Regions from separate parts of the Oceanobacillus sp. FSL K6-0127 genome, predicted to be linked through region 2. Evidence: predicted binding sites of a transcription regulator. Region 2 holds the regulator's gene; the other holds the start of a gene.
What was found. The regulator Rex, encoded in region 2, represses fermentation and respiration genes when NADH is low (regulators of the CRP and FNR family bind a similar motif). The targets are predictions, from matches to a motif close to TTGTGAAATATTTCACAA.

Region 1 (3,432 bases), 480 kb from region 2:
ACCGACATATTTTGCCAGTAATGAAAGCATTGTTTTCAGCTCCAAGCCCTACCCCAGTAAAAGAAGCACTGAACCATATTGGAGTACCAGTTGGTGGTGTTCGTCTACCACTTGTACCATTGACGGAGTCAGAAAGAGCGTCTATTTGTAAACTAGTAGCGGCCTATGAAGTGAAAAACGCAATCGGATATTAAGTTAGAGAAAAGGAGTAAGCAGTGAAGCTTATTCCTTTTTTTGATACCAGGGAATGCTGTGGATAAATACCTTATGACACGATAACGAAGACTTACCGACTTGGGAAGACATAGATTAGTAGCACTTATACCCTGGAGTGAATCACCTGCGCAGGAATGTTCGATAAGTCGAACCTACTCCAAAATATGGGGCGCAGTCCGTACATCAGTGTCAACTTAACAAATATGAAGTCTGACGAAAGCCATTAAAAAATTAACCTCTCTAGACGTATCCATGTATAATAAATTAAGTGGATTAAGTAGCTAACCTTTAATAAAGTGAGGAATGCAAATGAATCGAAAAATTCTCGTATCGTATGATGGTTCAAATCGTAGTAAAAAGGCGATTAAAGAGGCAAAGAATCAGGCGTCAATTACAGAAAAAGCAGAAGTACATGTTATTTCTGTTGTGACACCGGGAATTAAAAGTAACGAGACAGCTATTGCAGGCAACATATCCATGGCAGATGCAGAATTTCTTTTACCGGAACTACATCAAATCAAGAAGGAAATGGAAGCATTAGGAATTGTTACGATAACGGAAATTCGGACGGACTTTTCACAGCGCAACCCGGGGAGAGCGATTTGTGAATATGCTTTAGCTAACGAAATAGATTTGATCATTGTAGGCAATCGGGGGCTTAGTAATATAAAAAGTCTTCTGTTAGGTAGTGTGAGCAATACGATTGTACAGAACGCCAAGTGCCCTGTTTTGATTGTTAAATAGAATGAAGCATAAAGGAGTATGAATATGGCTGAATTAAATTATAAAATTGTAGAAACAATTGCTGTTATTTCGGAGTCGCCAAAAGGATGGACAAAGGAATTGAATGTGATCAGCTGGAATGGTCGCCCACCAAAATATGATTTACGAGACTGGGCACCTGGTAAGGAAAAGATGGGTAAAGGTGTTACTTTAACAGAAGAAGAGATTGTCCAATTGAAGAAAGCATTGGCAAATTTAAACGCGCTTTCGGAATAGAACGATTATCTAAATTACTGACTTTGGGAGATGGCTGATGATTTGGATAAATTGTAATAAAGACAAATGAAAAGTGGGAGATAAAATGAGAGAAATCGTTATTACTCTTGCGGAAATTGTAAATAATATTCATGACATCCTTACAGACATGTTCGGTCTACATATGACAGATAAAGAACTCCATTTTTGGATTATGGGCTTTATGGGAATGACGATTTTCTTCTTTGTCTATATCTTTTTCAAGCTATTGGAAAAGCTTAAATGGAGTACGACGATATTTTCCTTTATCTATACGTTCACCATTATGGTTGTTATCGTTTTTGCAATTGAATTGCAGCAAGCAATTACGAATCGGGGAAACATGGAGTTTGCAGATGCAGTAATGGGACTATGGGGCTTTTTTGTCATGTTTTTCATTTATGCTGTAATTGCATGCGTTATTTACTTTGCTATAAAATTTATTAAGAAGTAGCTGACTGCCCAACAAAGTGAGACTATGCGATCGCTCGTTTTGTTGGGCAGTTTTTACGTGAATTCTACTTCCTCTTTTGGAGACGGTGAAAATTCTCTAACGTAAGGAGCAAGGTTAATTTTATCACCCTTAAAATCGACAACTATGTTAACACCCTAGCTATCCGTTTACTTCGGTATTTTAAATCATGTATACTTATGTGAAGATGTTCACTAAAATAGCTTTCGTTAGGGGGAGAATCAATGAATAGATTGAAGAATATAGCAGCAGAACAGAAAGGAAAGCTCATACTTTTTATTGTGCTTGCGATTCTTTCTGCGTTTGCTATTATCGGTCAAGGTTATTTATTTGTGATAATCATTGATCGTATTTTCCTAAAAGGCTATTCATTTTCAGAAATTAGCCCGTTAATTATAGGCTTAATCGTAGCGCTTTTTTTACGGACAGGACTAAATTATTTGAATGGAAGAGCAGGAGCAAGAATGGCTACTCTTGCTAAAAGAGAGCTGCGCAGGCTGTTTGTACATACATTTTCAAGAAATTCAATGCAAGCTTCATTGGAAGGACAGTCTGGCCAAAAGGTTGGGCTCCTATTGGATACGGTTGATGAAATAGATTCTTATTTTAGCAGCTATATTCCACAAATTATTCAATCAACGATTGTACCGCTTTTCATCCTTGTTGTTATTTTAATGGAACATATGGCAACAGGAATTATTATCCTAGTTACCGCACCATTTATTCCTATATTTATGATAATTATTGGCTTTAATACGAAAGACAAATCCGAACAGCAGCTAGATAAGATGAATGCGTTCTCCGGTACGTTTCTTGATACGCTGCAAGGGTTAACAACATTGAAATTATTTGGACGGTCTAAAGAGCAGGAGAAAACCATTCAAAAAAGCAGCTTAGATTTCCGTGATGCAACGATGGAAGTGCTTAAAATTGCATTTACGAATTCTCTGGCTTTAGAGTTTATTTCTATGCTAAGCATTGGGCTTATCGCGTTAGAAGTTGCTGTTCGAATGATTATTTTTCAAGATATCACGTTTTTTACTGGCTTTTTAATGCTTATTCTTGCTCCAGAGTTTTACACGAAATTAAAGGAGCTAGGAAATTCATTTCATACGGGACGGACGAGCATGGCGGCAGCGAATAAATTAGATATAGAGCTTTCTGCACTCGAAGATGATGAGACACGATGGGGAGAACTACCCTTGGCGAAAAATAAGCCAGTCCATATTAAAGTGGATGAAGCAGGATTTTCTTACAAGGAAGGCGGTTTTGCATTAAAGCATATTAATTTAGAACTCGAAGCTTTTGAGCAGATTGCGATTATCGGAAAAACGGGATCAGGAAAAACGACATTATTGCATATGCTAGCAGGGCTAGTCCCGCTAACGGAGGGAATGATTCAAGTAAATGAAACTTCCTTAAAGCAATACAGAGAGAAGGATTGGTTTGACCAATTAAGTTATATTTCACAGAATCCGTATATATTCTCAGGTACGATTGCAGAGAATATTGCAATTGGTTCTACAAAAAGCGCATATCAAGAAGAAATTATCAAAGCAGCTGAAAAGGCAGGGATTAATGATTTAGTGGATTCGCTTGAACATGGATATGACACGTTAATCGGTGAAGGAGGAAGAGGCCTTTCTGGTGGGGAGAAACAGCGAATAGCGCTAGCCAGAGCATTTCTCAAACGCCCATCTGTCATTCTTTTTGATGAGCCGACGACA
Region 2 (3,432 bases):
TCGATAAAGCCTTCAGCACCTAACAATTCATCACCATCTGGATAATAATGAATCGTAAACAGCTCTGTGAAATTCGTTTGATCCTCATCAACTAAAAGAAATTCAGCGGTTGCTTCACCGTCTCCTTCCTCATAGTTCTCAAGCTCCCACTTTCCTTCATCAAACGGAATTTCTAAGCTCGTAATTGTGTCAATGTAAACACCTTCTGCCGCTGCATCAGCAGCAGTCTCTTCGATAACTTCCCCATTCTCATCAAGAGGAATTATTTCGCTTGGTTCTTCGGAACTATAAATTTTCCATGCACCATCATCTGGTCGCAAGACATGAACCCCGTGTGTTTCATTATTCATAAAATCAGGACCATCGACTTTCATTGTCGTCTGTTTATAAGAGATTGTTGCTTCTTCTTCTGATTTTTCTTCTACAACTAAATCAAATAATTCCATATCTAATGTATACACAGATAATTGATCGATTGTCGTACGTGTTGAGTCATATAAAGGAGATTCACTATGTATGGTTTCCATGTAAGCATCCAAGTCATTTTCTGTTAATGCTTCTAAGTTTGCTTCAAGTACTGCAAATAATGCCTCATCTTCTGGAACTACATTTTCTTCTGCTTCTTCAGACCCGTTTTTCTCGTTTGCTTCCGCATCATTTGTTTCTTCAGTTGCTTCAGCATCGTTAGTCCCTTCACTCTCATTGTCACTTTCATTTGAACATGCAACAATGAACAAACTAATAAATAAAACAAACATAATACCTAAAACCTTTTTCACGTTCACGAATAAATTCCTCCTCTTTCTTAATATATTCCCAATACAGATTAACGTAATAATCAGTAAATGGATAGATGTCTTAAGAACCAATAATTTTCAGAAAAATATTAGTTCCATTTATCTAGTTAATATTTATCAGCTTGTTTCCAGTGGTTGTTTAAAACGGAGATTTTATGGAATTGATGCAAATAAATTATGGTATTTACCAATATAAGGACATCCAAATCCAACCATAAAAAAACAAGGCTTTTGACCTAATATCAATAGCCTTGTAAATAAACAAAAATTTACAATGAGTAATATCTACTCTGGATTATCTAACGAATAATGCTTTAGGAAATAGACAAGGGCCTGCAATTCAACAGCAAGATCAATATGGTGGACCCGAATATGCTTCGGTACACTAATCCTTGCAGGAGTAAAGTTAAGAATCCCTGAAATCCCTTTTTCTACAAGCTTATCGGCGATCACTTGTGCTTCAACAGCTGGAACAGTTAGGATAGCGACTTTAATGTCTTCTAACTTTTCCTCTAAATCACGAATATCATAAACGGGTACCCCGCCAATATCCGTGCCAACCTTTTCTGTATCTGCATCAAATGCCGTAGTAATCCGGATATTATTGTTCTTCATAAAGTTATAATGAAGGAAGGCTGTACCTAAGTTCCCAACTCCGATTAATGCAACCTCTGTAACCTCATGCTGATCCAACGTACTTCGGAAAAATCCTAATAAATACTCTACATTATAGCCGTATCCCTTTTTTCCCAATGCGCCAAAATAAGAAAAGTCTCTTCGAATTGTTGCAGAATCCACTTTTACTGCATCACTCAGCTCCTTTGAGGAAACTCGCTTCTTCCCTTGCTGATTTAAATTGTTAAGAAAACGATAATATAAAGGCAGCCGCTTGGCAGTAGCTTGTGGAATTTTATTCTGTTCCATCAATCTTCCTCTTTTCAATCCAATAGTTGTATATGATAAGTTCTTTCCTTCTATTTTAACAGAAAACGTCAAATAAGTCGTGATATTTTTCACAATTCAGTTGCCTCGTTAAATAACTATAAGATACACTGTACATGATGGGGTGAAAAAGATGATATTAATGCAACTAAACGGAATTTCCAAATCCTTCGGTGCTGAAGAGATTTTATCAAATATTAAAATTGAAATTAAAGATAAAGACCGTATAGCTATTGTCGGCAGAAACGGTGCAGGTAAGTCAACATTACTTAAAATTATGGCACAAGAATTATCGTATGATGAAGGGGAATTTTTTCAACCGAAGGATCTTACATTCGGTTATTTATCCCAGCATATGACGTTAGAATCAGGGAAAACCATTTGGGATGAAATGCTAGAGGTATTTTCCCATTTAAAATCATTGGAAAAGCAACTTCGAGCATTAGAGAAAGAGATGGAGAAAGCCAGCGAATTATCTGGAGAAGAATATGACAAAGTCCTTAAAGAATATGACAAACTTCAACTAGCATATCAGACTGATGGGGGCTATACGTATGAATCTGATATTAGAGCTGTACTTAGTGGGTTAAATTTTGAGTCCTTTGATTATGATACTCCAATCGCAGAACTTAGTGGTGGACAAAAAACACGACTTGCCCTGGGTAAATTGCTGCTTCAAAAACCACAGCTGCTTATTCTTGATGAACCGACCAACCATCTTGATATTGATACATTGTCATGGTTGGAAAACTATCTCGTTAGTTATCCAGGCGCCATTGTCATCGTTTCACACGATCGGTACTTTCTTGATAAAACAGTTTCCATTGTATATGAAATTTCACGGCATAAAACGCGAAAATACCATGGTTCGTACAGCAAGTATTTGGAGCAAAAAGCACTAAATTATGAACAGGAATTAAAGGAATTTGAAAAGCAGCAAACTGAAATTAAAAAAATGGAAGACTTTATCCAGCGGAATATTGTACGTGCTTCGACTACAAAACGAGCACAAAGCAGGCGGAAGCAGCTTGAAAAAATGGAGCGTCTTGATCGGCCACTAGGTGATGAGTCATCCGCTTCCTTCTCCTTTCAAATTAATCGCAGAAGTGGAAATGATGTATTAAAAGTTGAAGAGCTTAGCTTACGTTATGAAAAAGAAGTGGACCCTATTTTTTCCAACATACGACTGGATATAAATCGCGGTGACCGTATCGCACTTGTTGGTCCGAATGGTGTAGGGAAAACTACATTACTTAAGGCCATCTTAGGTAGACTGCAGACAGAAAAAGGAAACATCCAGCTTGGTACAAATGTACAAATTGGCTACTATGATCAAGAACAGGCTGATCTTAATTCTACTAAGACGATTCTTCAAGAATTATGGGATGATTACCCCACCATAAATGAAAAAGATATCCGCACGGTTTTAGGAAACTTTCTTTTTTCTGGAGATGATGTATTAAAGCAGGTCCATACATTAAGTGGTGGAGAAAAGGCAAGACTAGCCCTTGCTAAGCTTAAAATGCAGCAAGCAAATTTCCTTATTATGGATGAGCCTACAAACCATTTGGACATCGATAGTAAAGAAGTGCTGGAAGCAGCTTTGATTGATTTTCCTGGAACCATCCTTTTCGTATCACATGACCGCTATTTTATTAATAAAATAGCTGATCAGGTTGCTGAAATGGAACGA

Region 1: cydD (thiol reductant ABC exporter subunit CydD) is a predicted target of Rex. The motif match lies at 1,885-1,902, and genes of this name have one in related genera.

What each region holds. Positions count from the first base shown of each region.
Region 1 is NZ_CP150287.1:1,790,768-1,794,199, forward strand. Features, by position in the region: gene dapA (4-hydroxy-tetrahydrodipicolinate synthase) at 1-194, shown strand, start outside; gene MHH64_RS09080 (universal stress protein) at 526-960, shown strand; gene MHH64_RS09085 (PC4/YdbC family ssDNA-binding protein) at 985-1,215, shown strand; gene MHH64_RS09090 (hypothetical protein) at 1,301-1,687, shown strand; gene cydD (thiol reductant ABC exporter subunit CydD) at 1,930-3,432, shown strand, end outside.
Region 2 is NZ_CP150287.1:1,305,956-1,309,387, reverse strand. Features, by position in the region: gene MHH64_RS06565 (hypothetical protein) at 1-785, opposite strand, end outside; gene MHH64_RS06560 (redox-sensing transcriptional repressor Rex) at 1,083-1,721, opposite strand; gene MHH64_RS06555 (ABC-F family ATP-binding cassette domain-containing protein) at 1,873-3,432, shown strand, end outside.